One region of the Streptomyces sp. NPDC002817 genome, then DNA from elsewhere that is predicted to be linked to it. Evidence: riboswitches for the same ligand, from Rfam matches in the RefSeq annotation. Region 1 holds a riboswitch; the other holds the start of a gene.
The links. A riboswitch is a leader RNA that binds a small molecule or an ion and turns the genes downstream of it on or off. The one in region 1 is predicted to bind thiamine pyrophosphate.
Positions count from the first base shown of each region.

Region 2: it holds a riboswitch for thiamine pyrophosphate, as region 1 does, so the genes downstream of both, thiO (glycine oxidase ThiO) here and ACWD3I_RS28420 (thiamine ABC transporter substrate-binding protein) in region 1, are expected to answer to the same signal.

Region 1 is NZ_JBSFUY010000017.1:88,456-95,426, reverse strand. It holds gene ACWD3I_RS28440 (LAETG motif-containing sortase-dependent surface protein) at 1-193, shown strand, start outside; gene ACWD3I_RS28435 (maleylpyruvate isomerase family mycothiol-dependent enzyme) at 264-1,061, opposite strand; gene ACWD3I_RS28430 (ABC transporter ATP-binding protein) at 1,086-2,108, opposite strand; gene ACWD3I_RS28425 (ABC transporter permease) at 2,108-3,709, opposite strand; gene ACWD3I_RS28420 (thiamine ABC transporter substrate-binding protein) at 3,754-4,824, opposite strand; TPP riboswitch at 4,903-5,010, opposite strand; gene rlmN (23S rRNA (adenine(2503)-C(2))-methyltransferase RlmN) at 5,034-6,140, opposite strand; gene ACWD3I_RS28410 (NUDIX domain-containing protein) at 6,183-6,716, opposite strand; gene ACWD3I_RS28405 (hypothetical protein) at 6,801-6,971, shown strand, end outside.
Region 2 is NZ_JBSFUY010000023.1:53,364-60,334, reverse strand. It holds gene ACWD3I_RS33495 (SCO2102 family sporulation regulator) at 1-488, opposite strand, end outside; gene metF (methylenetetrahydrofolate reductase [NAD(P)H]) at 545-1,468, opposite strand; gene thiE (thiamine phosphate synthase) at 1,567-2,247, opposite strand; gene ACWD3I_RS33480 (Rv2175c family DNA-binding protein) at 2,539-2,910, opposite strand; gene ACWD3I_RS33475 (NAD(P)/FAD-dependent oxidoreductase) at 2,976-4,193, opposite strand; gene ACWD3I_RS33470 (hypothetical protein) at 4,226-4,576, opposite strand; TPP riboswitch at 4,629-4,740, shown strand; gene thiO (glycine oxidase ThiO) at 4,738-5,892, shown strand; gene thiS (sulfur carrier protein ThiS) at 5,889-6,089, shown strand; gene ACWD3I_RS33455 (thiazole synthase) at 6,093-6,887, shown strand.

The DNA of each region.
Region 1 (6,971 bases):
GAGCGAGAGCACCGCCCCGGCGTCCTCGCCGAGCAACGCGCCGACCCCCGCGGCCGGTGACTCCAACCTCGCCGAGACCGGTGCGAACTCCAACACCGGTGTCATCGCCGGCATCGCGGCGGCCCTGGTCGCCATCGGTGGCGGCGCGGTCTTCTTCGGCATGCGTCGTCGTGGGGCGAGCAACACCCGCTGACGTCTCGTGAGCAGTACCGCTGTGGCCCGTCCTCCGTCAGGGGGCGGGCCACAGTCGTGTCCGGGGACCGTCACCCGAACGTGGCGCGCTCCAGCCAGAACTCCAGCAGCTCCCGCTCACCGAGCACCTCCAACTCCGGACTGTCCAGCGGCAGTCGGCGGTAGAAGGCGAGCAGTACGGCGGTCAGCGGGCCCCTGAGCGCGACCGTCGCCTTCTCGTGCCCGCGCCGCCAGACGATGACGTCGTCGGTGAGCTCGACAAACCACTCGGCATCGAGCGCGGGCGTGCCGTCGGTGGCGTGCAGATGGATGCTGCGCCCGGCGCCCCTCAGCTCCCGGGCCTCGTCGTGCGGCATGGTCCGCTGCGCGAACTCCACGATCTGCAGCCATTCGTCGATCGCGTCGGCGGCGATGTCGGGCGCGACCTCGTAGGGCAGCCCTGCGGCGAGGGTTGCGTCCGCGCGGTGGATCGTGAGCTCGTGGGCCATCCGGCGGGCCCAGAAGCCGGAGGTGGGGATCCCGGCCCAGGCCCACACCTCCGTCTCCGCCCCGGCCTCCCGGAGCGTGCCGACGAGCATCTCGCCGGTCTCGGCGAGCCACGCGTCCAGCGCGGCCGCGTCTCCCGCCGCCCGGGGCCCGTCCCCCAAGGGCACCTGTTCCTCGGGGACTTCGGCCTCGGCCCTGGTGCGCACCATCAGCTCCACCCAGCGCAGAGCCCCGCCGGTGTGCCGTACCAGCCGCTCCAGCGACCAGTCGGGGCAGGTCGGCACGGTGCCGGACAGATCGGCACCCGAGGTCACCACGGACCTCAGCAGGCCGACCTGGTGGTCGATCTCGTCGCAGTACCGGTCATGGGCGAGCAGCGTCATGCCCGCACCCTATGGGGCCCTGGATCAGCCGAGCACGACGATTTCGGCCGAGTCGAACTCCACGCCGACCCGGTCCCCGACCTCCGGTGCCTCCCGCAGGGCGCACGCCGCCTCGAGGCGCGGTGCGTCCCCCTCCGGCCGCAGTCGTACGGCGACATGCGTGCCCTTGAACGTGCGGGCGGCGACCGTGCACGGCAGCCCCTCGTCGGCGCCCACCAGCCGTACGCCCGCGGGCCGCACCAGCAGGCTCCGCGGGCCCTGCGCGGCGTCCACGGGGACCGGCAGCTTGCCCCAGGGCGTGTCCGCGGCCTCTCCGCCGACCACGCCCTCCACGACGTTCTCGAAGCCGAGGAAACGCGCCACGAACTCGTCCGCGGGCCGCTGCCACACCTCAAGGGGCGTACCGGACTGGGCGATCCGCCCGTCCCGCATCACGACGACCCGGTCGGCGAGCGCGAACGCCTCGCCCTGGTCGTGGGTGACCGCGAGCACGGTGGTTCCCAACCGTCCGAACAGCTCACGCAGTTCGACGACGAGCCGCTCCCGCAGCGAGCGGTCCAGCTGCCCGAGCGGCTCGTCCAGCATCAGCAGCCGCGGCCGGGGCGCGAGGGCACGGGCCAGCGCGACCCGCTGCTGCTCCCCACCGGAGAGCGAGGCGACGGCCCGCCGACCGGCGCCCGGAAGCCCGACAAGGTCGAGCAACTCCCGTACCCGCGAGCCCTGTTCGGCTTTGGAGGCCCCGCGCATCCGCAGCCCGAACGCCACGTTCCCGCCCACGTCCCGTTGCGGGAACAGCTGATGATCCTGGAACATCAGCCCGACCCCGCGCCTGTGCGCGGCCACCTCCACCTGATCGCGTCCGTCCAGCGACACCCGTCCCTCGTCCAGGTGTTGCAGCCCGGCCACCGCCCGCAGCAGCGTCGACTTCCCGCTCCCGCTGGGCCCGAGCACACACACGATCTCGTGCTCGGCGACCGACAGGTCGACCCCGTCCAGCACCGCCCGCCCGCCGAAGCGGACCGTCGCGCCCTCGATGCTCAGCAGCATCAGAACTCACCCGTCCGATCGGTCCTCAGCCGCTCCAGCACCAGCAGCGCCACCGCGCACACCACCATCAGAATCGTCGAAAGGGCCATCGCCTGCCCGTAGTTGAGCTCCCCGGCCCGCCCCAGCAACCGCGCCACCGCGACCGGCAGCGTCGGGTTGTCGGGCCGCGCGATGAACACGGTCGCCCCGAACTCCCCCAGCGACACGGCGAACGCGAACCCGGCCGCGATCAGCAACGCCCGCCGTACCAGGGGCAGATCGACCTCCCGCCACACCCGCCAGGGCGACGCCCCGAGCACGGCCGCGGCCTCCCGCAGCCGGTGGTCCACGGCCCGCAGCACGGGCAGCATGGTCCGTACGACGAAGGGCACACCGACCAGCGCCTGCGCGAGCGGCACCAGGATCCACGAGGCCCGCAGATCCAGCGGCGGCTCGTCGAGGGCGATCAGGAACCCGAACCCGACCGTCACCGCGGACACGCCCAGCGGCAGCATCAGCAGCGCGTCGAAGCCCCGTACGAACCGCCCCGCGTCCCGCCGGGTCAGCGCGGCCGCGGCGAGACCGCCGATCACCACCGCGATGGCCGTGGCGGCGACTGCGTACGCCAGAGAGTTGCCGATCGCCTCGATCGGAGGCACCAGGAACACTCCCCCGTCGGACTTCGTCAGCGCTCGGTAGTACCCGAAGTCGGGGGCGTCCAGCGACCGTTGCACGAGCACGGCGAGCGGCAGCAGGATCAGGACGAGCACGGTGGCCAGCACCCCGCCCAGCAGCGCCCACTGCCCCGCCCCACGCGGCCGCCGGGCCGTCACGGACGCGTCCACCAGCCGCAGCGCGGTCTCCCGTCGCCGTACGGTCCAGGCGTGCAGGGCGAGGATCGAGCCGACGGCCACGAACTGGATGATCGTGAGGACCGCGGCCGTGGCGAGGTCGAAGATCTCCGAGGTCTGGCGGTAGATCTCCACCTCGAGGGTGGAGAAGGTCGGTCCGCCGAGGATCTGCACCACGCCGAAGGAGGTGAAGGTGAACAGGAAGACCATGAGGGCGGCGGCCGCCACGGCGGGCCCGAGCGCGGGCAGGGTCACCTTCCGCCAGGCTGCGAGGCGCGAGGCGCCCAGCATCCGCGCGGCCTCCTCCTGCCGCGGGTCGAGCTGTGCCCAGAGCCCGCCGACCGTCCGTACGACGACCGCGTAGTTGAAGAAGACGTGCGCGAGCAGGATCGCCCACACCGTCGTGTCCAGCCGTACGCCCCACAGCTCGTCGAGCAGTCCCCCACGCCCGACCAGTGCCAGGAACGCCGTACCCACCACGACCGTCGGCAGCACGAACGGCACCGTCACGACCGCCCGCAGGATCTGCTTGCCCGGGAAGTCGAAGCGGGCGAAGACATAGGCGCCCGGCAGCGCGATCAGCAGGGTGAGCGCGGTGGAGGCGAGGGCCTGCCAGGTGGTGAACCACAGGACGTGCCGGATGTCGGACTGTGCGAGCACGTCCGTGATCCGGCCGAACCGCCACGCGCCGTCGGCCTTGAGCCCGCGCGCCACGATCGCGGCGACGGGCCAGGCGAAGAAGACCCCGAAGAACGCGACGGGCAGGGCCATGAGCCCGAGCCGCGTCACGTTCCCCTTGAGGCTCCCGCGTGGGGCTACTTCAGTACGAGCGAGGTCCACGACTTGACCCACTGGTCACGGTTGTCGGCGATCTTGGCGGGGTCGAGGGTCTCGGGGTCCTTGGCGGCGGGCCCGTACTTCGTGAACTCGGCGGGCACGGCCGCCCCCTCGACCACCGGGTAGACGAACATGTTGAGCGGCATGTCCTCCTGGAACTTCTTGCTGATCAGGAAGTCGATGAGCGCCTTGCCGCCCGCGCTGTTCCGCGCGTTGCTCAGCAGCCCCGCGAACTCGATCTGCCGGAAGCAGGTGCCCTCCGCGACCCCGGTCGGCGCGGTCGTCGGCTTCGGATCGGCGTAGATCACCTCGGCGGGCGGCGAGGAGGCGTACGAGACGACGAGCGGCCGGTCGGCCTTGGCCTTCTTGCCGCCGGCGGACCCCGAGAACTCCTCGTTGTAGGCCTGCTCCCAGCCGTCGACGACCTTCACGCCGTTGGCCTTGAGCTTCGTCCAGTAGTCCTGCCAGCCGTCGTCGCCGTACTTGGCGGCGGTGCCGAGCAGGAACCCGAGCCCCGGCGAGGAGGTGGAGGCGTTCTCGGTGACGAGGAGGTTCTTGTAGGCGGGCTTGATCAGGTCGTCGTACGACGTCGGCGGGGCCAGCTCGTGCTCGCTGAAGTAGGCCTTGTCGTAGTTGACGCAGATGTCGCCGGTGTCGATGGGCGTGACCTTGTCCCCGTCGACCCGGTACCCGGCCCCGATCTCATCGGCACCCTTCGCCTCGTACGACTGGAACAGCCCGTTGTCCAGCGCCCTCGACAGCAGGGTGTTGTCGACGCCGAAGAAGACGTCGCCCTGCGGGTTGTCCTTGGTCAGGATCGCCTTGTTGACGGCCTGCCCGGCGTCACCGTCCTCGAGGACCTTGACCTTGTACCCGGACTCCTTCTCGAACGCGGCGAGCACGCTCTTGGAGACGGCCCACGAGTTGTGGCTGACGAGGGTGACGGTCTTGGAGTCGCCGCCGCTGTCGCTGTCGGACGACCCGCACGCGGAGAGCGCGACGAGACCGAACCCGACGGCGAAGACCGTGGCCTTCTTGGTGATGCTCACTGGATTCCTCCTGGGTTGACCAGGAAGAGACGCGGCCCTGCCCGGAACCTCTGAAAGGCTCCGGGCAGGGCGCAACAGCTTGAGTAATGACCGATCTCCCTACCCAGAATGACCTGGGCCAGGTTCGGAGGGTCTGCGGCCCGATTGCCGCACTCTCAGCGCTGTGGCGCTCCCCTGTCGGAATATGAAGATGTACGTACGAGCTCAGGTTACCGCTCGCCCGCCGCCAGCTGACCGCAGGCCCCGTCGATCTCCTGCCCACGGGTGTCCCGAACGGTGACGGGCACCCCGTGCGCGGCGATGGCCTCCACGAAGGCCTTCTCGTCCTCCGGCCGGGAGGCGGTCCACTTGGACCCTGGAGTCGGGTTCAGCGGAATGAGGTTCACATGCACGGGCTTGCCCCTGAGCAGCCGCCCGAGCCGGTCACCACGCCAGGCCTGGTCGTTGATGTCCCGGATGAGCGCGTACTCGATGGAGAGCCGGCGCCCCGACTTCTCGACGTACTCGAAACCGGCGTCGAGCACCTCGCGCACCTTCCACCGCGTGTTCACGGGTACGAGGGTGTCGCGCAGCTCGTCGTCCGGCGCGTGCAGCGAGATCGCGAGCCGGCACTTGAAGCCCTCGTCGGCGAACCGGTGGATGGCCGGCACCAGACCGACGGTCGAGACGGTGATGCCACGCTGCGAGATGCCGAGCCCGTCGGGGGCGGGGTCGGTGAGGGCACGGATGGACTGCACGACCCGCTTGTAGTTGGCGAGCGGCTCACCCATGCCCATGAAGACGATGTTGGAGAGCCGCGCGGGCCCACCGGGCACGTCCCCGTCGCGCAGCGCCCGCATCCCGTCCACGATCTGATGGACGATCTCGGCGGTGGACAGATTCCGGTCGAGCCCGGCCTGCCCGGTCGCGCAGAAGGGACAGTTCATCCCGCACCCGGCCTGCGAGCTGATGCACATGGTCACCCGGTCCGGGTACCGCATCAGCACCGACTCCACGAGCGTCCCGTCGAACAGCCGCCACAACGTCTTGCGCGTGGTCCCCTGGTCGGTCGACAGATGCCGTACGACGGTCATCAGCTCAGGAAGCAGCGCCTCCTGCAGCTTTCCGCGAGCACCGGCCGGGATATCGGTCCACTGCTCCGGCTCGTGCGCGTACCGCGCGAAGTAGTGCTGCGAGAGCTGCTTGGCACGGAACGGCTTCTCACCGATCTCGGCCACGACGTCCTTGCGCTCGGCAGGCGTGAGATCGGCAAGGTGCCGCGGCGGCTTCTTGGCTCCGCGGGGGGCGACGAAAGTGAGTTCTCCGGGCTTGGGCATGGTCATACCAGTGTCGCAGATCAACCGGAGTGCCCCAGTCGACTACCGCCACGCCCAGAGATGGGCGGAAACCACCCCGTCGCCGGCCTCCCTGGTCCAGAAGTTCCACGAGGAGAGACCCGGCACCTCGACGTCCACGTCGTGGAAGACGTATTCGGACGCCAGGCCGGGATACGACGGTGACGAGTCCCGGCGCAGACGCCGTTCGGAGATGGGGCCCACGACGACTCCGGGGCCTTCGACCCCGAGTTCCTCGGCCACGCACCGCCGTGCCGTGTCCGCCGCCTGCTCCCCTGGCTTCATCTTCTCGGCGGGGGCTTCGTCCCGGGGACGCCAACTGCCGTCGGCCATCAGCTGCGCGATCTCCACGAGCTCCTTGCCGTCCTGTCTGATGCGCAGGGTGACGACGGTGACGCGACGCAACGGCGGCTCGGAGTCCAAGGCCGTCTCCCCCGCCTCGATCTCACCCCACAGGTGCTGCACGGACTTGGTCCCGTCGATCCCCCACGACTCCTGGGGAATGCCGTTCCCCTCCAGCCACTCCCGCAGTCGGTCCAGGCTGTCCGGAACCCACATACGCCCCGCCCTTCACGGTGTAGCCCGCTCCACCACCCATACGGGAGGCAGCTGCCTCGTCGCAGGGGACCCTACGGCGGAATCGTGGACGGCACACAGATCGCAGCAGCGGCCTGTGCCTTCCAGGAGGGGACCCGTTCCATGGCCGCCAACCGCCGACGCGGACGCCGTATCGCCGCCGTCGCCACCACCGTCGCCGCCGTCACACTGACCGCCGGGCTCCTCACCGGCTGCGAGAACACCGACGACGCGCTC
Region 2 (6,971 bases), on a different contig from region 1:
TCGGGCATCGGCTGCGGCTCGTAGACCTCGGCGGCCGCGGGGCGGGCGGGCGTGAACACGTCGTCGCGGTCGTAGTCGTCCTGGCCGTAACCGGGCGCGTTCGAGGCGTAGTTGCCCTCGTCGCCGTAGGCGGCGTCCGTCGCCTCGAGGTCGGAGACCTCCAGGGTCGGCTCCTCGCGGCCGCGTTCGCGGCGGCCGCCGCGCTTGCCGCCGACGAGGCCGCCCAGGGCCTCCGGCGGATTGACCGCCCAGCCCTGTTCGAAGCCGCGGCGGAAGGAGAGGGTGACGTAGGTCTGGCCGACCGCGAAGGCGATGGCGCCCAGTCCGATGACGACCACCGACGGGATGAGCACACCGAGTACGACGCCCACGAAGCCGGCGAAGGCGAGCAGTCGCCAGCGAAGCCGCGCCTTGTACTGCAGCAGCACCTCGCCCAGCAACCACAGCGCGACGATTCCGAACGCGATGTAGAGGACCGTCCAGCCCATGTACGCCCCTCTCCCAGTGACCGCTACGCAGTGTGTCGTATATCGGTGCGGCCGGTCTAGGCCTGCGGTGGGTGGTGCAGGCCCAGGTTCTCGTAGATCTCCAGCGACGCCGTGGAGTTGTTGAGCGTGATGAAGTGCAGTCCGGGCACTCCCTCGGCCAGCAGCCGGGCGCAGAACTCCGTGGCGAACTCGATACCGATGGAGCGTACAGCGGCCGGATCGTCTTTTGCTGTGAGGATCCGCTCTTTCAGGACAGAGGGGATGGCCGCGTTGCTGAGCTGTGGCAGGCGCTCCAGCATCCGCACGCTGGTCACCGGCATGATCTCGGGGATGACGGGGGTCTCGCAGGCCGCTTTGACGACTCGGTCACGCAGTCGCAGATAGGACTCCGGCTGGAAGAACATCTGCGTGATGGCGTAGTCGGCGCCGGCCCGGCACTTGTCGACGAAGTGCGCGACGTCGGCGTCCCAGTCCCCGGACCGCGGGTGCATCTCCGGGAAGGCGGCGACGCCGACACAGAAGTCGCCCGATTCCTTGATGAGCCGGACGAGTTCGGCGGCGTAGGTCAGACCCTGCGGGTGGGCCACCCAGTCGCCCATCGGGTCGCCGGGCGGGTCGCCGCGGACGGCCAGGATGTTGCGGATCCCGGCGTCGGCGTACTGGCCGATGATGTTGCGCAGTTCGGCGATGGAGTGGTTGACCGCGGTGAGGTGGGCGACCGGCGTGAGCGTGGTGTCCGCGACGATCTGCTCGGTCTCCTTGACGGTGCCCGCGCGGGTGGAACCGCCGGCACCGTACGTGACGGAGACGAAGTCCGGGGCGACCGCCTCGACCCTCCTCAGCGCGCTCCACAGGTTCCGCTCACCCTTGGGGGTCTTCGGCGCCGAGAACTCGAACGAGTACGTCGCCTTGCCCGTGGCGAGCATGTCGCGCACGGTGCGTGCGCGGTCAGTCCTGGTGGATGCGGTTCCGAGGGCCATACCCGCAGGTTAGCCAGGGGGCAGCGGTCACCCAACCGGATCCGGGAAATTTGCCCGTTTTGTCGACTTGTTGTCCACCCTTCGGACACCGGGGCCGGTCACACCGGGTCCCTGAGCCTCTTCGCGAACTCCGCCGCCGCGGCTCCGGGGTCGTCGGCCTCCGTGATGGCCCGTACGACGACGACCCGGCGGGCGCCCGCCTCCAGCACCTCGTCGAGGTTGCCGAGGTCGATGCCGCCGATGGCGAACCAAGGGCGGTCGGTCTCGAGGGAAGCGGTGTACCGGACCAGGTCGAGGCCGGGTGCGTGGCGGCCGGGCTTGGTCGGGGTCGGCCAGCACGGGCCGGTGCAGAAGTAGTCCACGCCCTCCTGGACGGCGGCCGCGGCGGCCTCGGCCTCGGAGTGCGTGGAGCGGCCGACGAGGATGTCGTCGCCGAGGATCGCGCGGGCGGCGGGGACCGGGAGGTCGCCCTGGCCGAGGTGGAGCACGGCGGGCGGCCAGGGGTGGGTGGCCCGGGCCGCGTGCGCCAGGTCGGCGCGGTCGTTCACCGAGAGGACCTTGCCGTACATGTGGCACTTGTCGGCGAACAGTTCCAGCCAGCCCAGTTCCTCGTCCGCTTCCAGGGTCTTGTCACGGAGCTGGATGAAGTCGACGCCGTTCTCCAGGACCGCGTCCAGGAAGTCGGGCAGGTCGCCCTGCTTCTTGCGGGCGTCCGTGCAGAGATAGAGCCGGGCGTCGGCCAGCTGGGCGCGGGCGTCGGTGTCGGACGTGACGGGCATGGGTGTCCCCCGATGTCGGTGGCGTACGGGCTGCGGGCCGGTGCGGTCGACCTGGGCGGGCCGGGCGTAGTGAACCACAGGGACGGCTCCGCGGCCCACGCCCCGGCCCCAGGTGCGACGGGCGGACACGACCCACGTCCTGGCGACGAACCCGCAGGTCATCGACGCCGGGCGTGGGACGCGTCCGCCCATCACCGCTGTGGCACGGTGCCGCCCTGCGCACGGGGGCGGTCGCGACCGTGCGGGTGCGCGGGTGGCGGACCGTGCGCCGGGCGGTTCGGCGGTCCTGGGTCAGACGGCGAGCGCCTGGGCCCTGCGCTTCACCTCCGTGCCGCGGTTCTCGCTCAGCGCCTGGGCGGGGGTGCCCGGCAGGCTGTCGTCGGGGGTGAAGAGCCACTCCAGCATCTCTTCGTCGGAGAAGCCGTCGTCCCTCAGAAGCGTCAGGGTCCCGGTGAGGCCCTTGACGACCTTCTGCTCGACCCCGTCGATGAAGGCGGCGGGGACGTGCAGTGCGCGGTTCTCACCACGGCGTACGGCGATGAGCTGGCCGTCCTTGACCAGCTGGCGCGCACGCGTCACCTCGACATCGAGGATTTCCGCGATGTCGGGGAGGGTGAGCCAGGCAGGGACGAGAGCATCGATCTTTGCGTCAATCTCGGTCACGACATCAAGCCTGCCATCCCGCACTGACAGTCGGAAGCCAGACCCCCGCGACCTGGGCTTTCGAACTACACTGTCGCCGCCTTCAGGGGCCTCGCCGGGTCCGCCAGCAGCTCCGGGTCCAGCTCCGGCCCCGCCTCGATCAGCCGCCGTCCCTGTGCCAGGTCCCGGGGCCGGCCCACCGCCAGCAGGGCGATGAGGCGGTTCTCGCGCAGCCAGCAGACCGTCCAGGCCGGGCCGGACGGGTCGCCGCGCCACAGCACCGTGTCGGCGGACGTGTGGTGGCCGACGTACTGGACGAAGCGGCCGAACTGCTCGGACCAGAAGTACGGCACGGGGTCGTAGACCGCGGGCGTCTCGCCGATGATGTTGGCCGCCACCGTGCGCGGGCCCTGGAGGGCGTTGTCCCAGTGGTGGACCAGCAGTCGCTCGCCGTACCTTCCCGAGGGGAAGGACGCGCAGTCGCCGACCGCGTAGACGTCCGGCGCGGAGGTGCGCAGGCGGTCGTCGGCCACGACCTCGCCGTGCGCGCCGAGCTCGATGCCCGAGCCGGCCAGCCAGGCCGTGGCGGGGCGGGCGCCGATGCCGACCACGACGGCGTCCGCGGGCAGCCGTGTGCCGTCGTCCAGGAGGACCTCGCCGGGCCGCACCCGCTCCACGCGCGCGTGGGTGCGCAATGTGGCACCGGCGTCGGCGTACCAGGACGACATCGGCGCGGCCACCTCCGCAGGGAGCGCCCCCGCGAGCGGCCTTTCGGCGGCCTCGACGACCGTCACCGCGCAGCCCGCCTCGCGCGCGGCGGTGGCGAACTCGGCGCCGATCCAGCCCGCGCCGACCACCACGATGTCGTGCTGCCGGGCGAGTACGGGCCGCAGCCGCTCGGCGTCGTCGAGGGTGCGCAGCAGATGGACGCCGGGGACGCCCTCCGCGCCGGGCAGCCGGATCGGTTCGGCACCGGTGGCGAGGACCAGGACGTCGTACGGCACGGGCCCGGACCCGGTGTCCAGTTCGTGCTCGGCGGGGCGGACGCCCAGCACCTCGCGGCCCAGTTCCAGTGCGATGCCGAGCGCCTCGAAGTCGATGTCGAAGGCGGAGCCCTCGGCCTTGCCGAGCAGTACGGCCTTGGACAACGGCGGCCGGTCGTACGGCTGATGCGGCTCCGCGCCGATGAGGGTCACGGTGCCGGTGAAACCCTGTTCGCGCAGGGCTACCGCGGTCTGCACGCCGGCCATGCCCGCGCCGACCACGACCACGCGCCGCTGAGACTGCTCCGTCTGCTCGCTCACCGGATCACCATAGACAACTGACAATTTGTCAGTCAGCGGTCATGCACCGTGACCTGCTCCACAACGCTCGTCCCGCTGCCCGGCTGCGACTCCCACTCCCAGCTCTCCTCCAGCCGCACCCGCCCGTCCGGCAGCTCGACGACCGTGGACACGCAGTGCCCCGACGAGGTCGTCCCGTCGTGCTTGAGCTGGACGTACCGGAAGTCGAGCCGGTCGCCCTCCCGGGTACCCACCAGATGCCCGCGCACGACGTCGCCGCCCCCGTACTCGGCCCAGATCTCGCCGCTCTTCTCGTGGTACGTGAACCGGGTGCGGGTACCCACCTGACCTGCGGCCTGGTCGACGACGGGGGCGAGGACGAGGCCGTCCAGCGAGCGGGGCATGGCAGCAGGCTCCCTTACACAAGCGCAAAACCAAGAGCTAGGGTGGCCAACGTAGAGCACTCGCGGGAGCCCGGACGCACCGGGCTGAGAGGGAGGCTGGCGGCCTCCGACCGTACGAACCTGATCCGGGTCATGCCGGCGAAGGGAGGGGCTGGACGCCCATGTCCTCACGTACGTCAGACGTCCTGGTCGTCGGGGGCGGAATCATCGGCCTTGTCACGGCCTGGCGGGCCGCGCAGCGCGGTTTCGCCACGGCCGTCGTCGATCCCGAACCGGGCGGCGGGGCCGCCCGGGTGGCCGCCGGGATGCTGGCCGCCGTCACGGAACTGCACTACGGCGAGCAGACCCTGCTGGGCCTGAACCTGGCCTCGGCCCGCCGCTATCCGGAGTTCGCGGCCGAGCTCACCGAGCTCACCGGCCACGACCTCGGCTACCGCCGCTGCGGCACGCTCGCCGTCGCGCTGGACGCCGACGACCGTGCCCATCTGCGGGAACTGCACGCTCTTCAGCAGGAGTCGGGCCTGGAGTCGGAGTGGCTGTCCGGGCGGGAGTGCCGGCGCCTGGAGCCGATGCTCGCGCCGGGCGTGCGTGGCGGGCTGCGGGTCGACGGCGACCATCAGATCGACCCCCGGCGGCTGGTCAAGGCGCTGCTGGCCGCCTGCGAGCGGGCGGGCGTGGTCTTCCACCGCCTCTGGGCCGAGCGCCTGGACCTCGTAGGGGACCGGGCCGCCGGCATCACGGCCACCGACGGCACCCGGCTGGGCGCGGCCCAGGTGGTGCTCGCCGCCGGCAGCCTCAGCGGGCGGCTCGCCGGTGTTCCCGACGACGTCCTGCCGCCGGTGCGGCCCGTGAAGGGGCAGGTGCTGCGGCTGACCGTGCCGCAGCGGTACGCGCCCTTCCTGAACCGGACCGTGCGTGCCGTGGTCCGTGGCAGCCAGGTCTATCTGGTGCCGCGCGAGAACGGCGAGCTGGTGATCGGGGCGACCAGCGAGGAGCAGGGCTGGGACACCACGGTGACCGCGGGCGGGGTGTACGAGCTGCTGCGCGACGCCCATGAGCTGGTGCCGGGCATCACGGAGCTGCCGCTCACGGAGACCCGCGCCGGGCTGCGCCCCGGTTCCCCCGACAACGCTCCGCTGCTCGGACCGACCGAGCTCCCTGGGCTGCTCCTGGCGACCGGCCACTATCGCAACGGTGTGCTACTCACGCCGGTCACCGGCGACGCGATGGCCCATGTGCTGACCACGGGTGAACTGCCGGACGAGGTCCGCCCCTTCACCCCCCGGCGTTTCACCTTCACGGAGCTGCCCGCATGAACATCTCCGTCAACGGAGAGCCGCGGGAGATCGCTCCCGGCACGGCTCTCGACACCGTCGTGCGGGCCCTCGCCCCGGCCCCCGCCGGAGTGGCCGCGGCCCTCAACGAAACCGTCGTCCCGCGCGGACAGTGGCCGTCGACGTCCCTCCGCGAGGGAGACCGCGTCGAGGTCCTCACCGCCGTCCAAGGAGGCTGACCCATGGCCGACGATCCCTTCGTCCTCGGCGGCAGGACCTTCTCCTCCCGCCTGATCATGGGCACCGGCGGCGTGCCCAGCCTGGATGTGCTGGAGCGGGCGCTGACCGCCTCCGGCACCGAGCTGACCACGGTCGCGATGCGGCGGGTGGATCCGAATGTGCACGGCTCGGTCCTCTCCGTGCTGACCAGGCTCGGCATCGAGGTGCTGCCCAACACCGCGGGCTGCTTCACCGCGGGCGAGGCCGTGCTGACGGCCCGCCTCGCGCGCGAGGCCCTCGGCACCGATCTGGTCAAGCTGGAGGTCATCGCCGACGAACGCACCCTGCTGCCGGACCCCATCGAGCTCCTGGACGCCGCGGAGACCCTGGTCGACGACGGTTTCACGGTGCTGCCGTACACCAACGACGACCCCGTCCTCGCGCGGAAGCTGGAGGACGTGGGCTGCGCGGCGATCATGCCGCTGGGATCCCCGATCGGCTCCGGGCTCGGGATCCGCAACCCGCACAACTTCCAGCTGATCGTCGAGCACGCGCGCGTGCCGGTGATCCTGGACGCGGGGGCCGGTACGGCGTCGGACGCGGCGCTCGCGATGGAGCTGGGGTGCGCGGGTGTGATGCTCGCCTCGGCGGTGACGCGGGCCCAGGAGCCGGAGCTGATGGCGCACGCGATGCGGCACGCGGTGGAGGCGGGCCGGCTGGCGTACCGGGCGGGGCGCATCCCCAAGCGGCATTTCGCCGAAGCCTCGTCCCCCAAGGAGGGGTTGGCGCGACTGGATCCCGAACGCCCCGCGTTCTGAACGTACGTTCGACGCAGGTCGGAATTCGTTGCGACGTCCGTCACAGGACGGCTTCAGTCCCGCCCCGATCTCGCCCGAACCCGC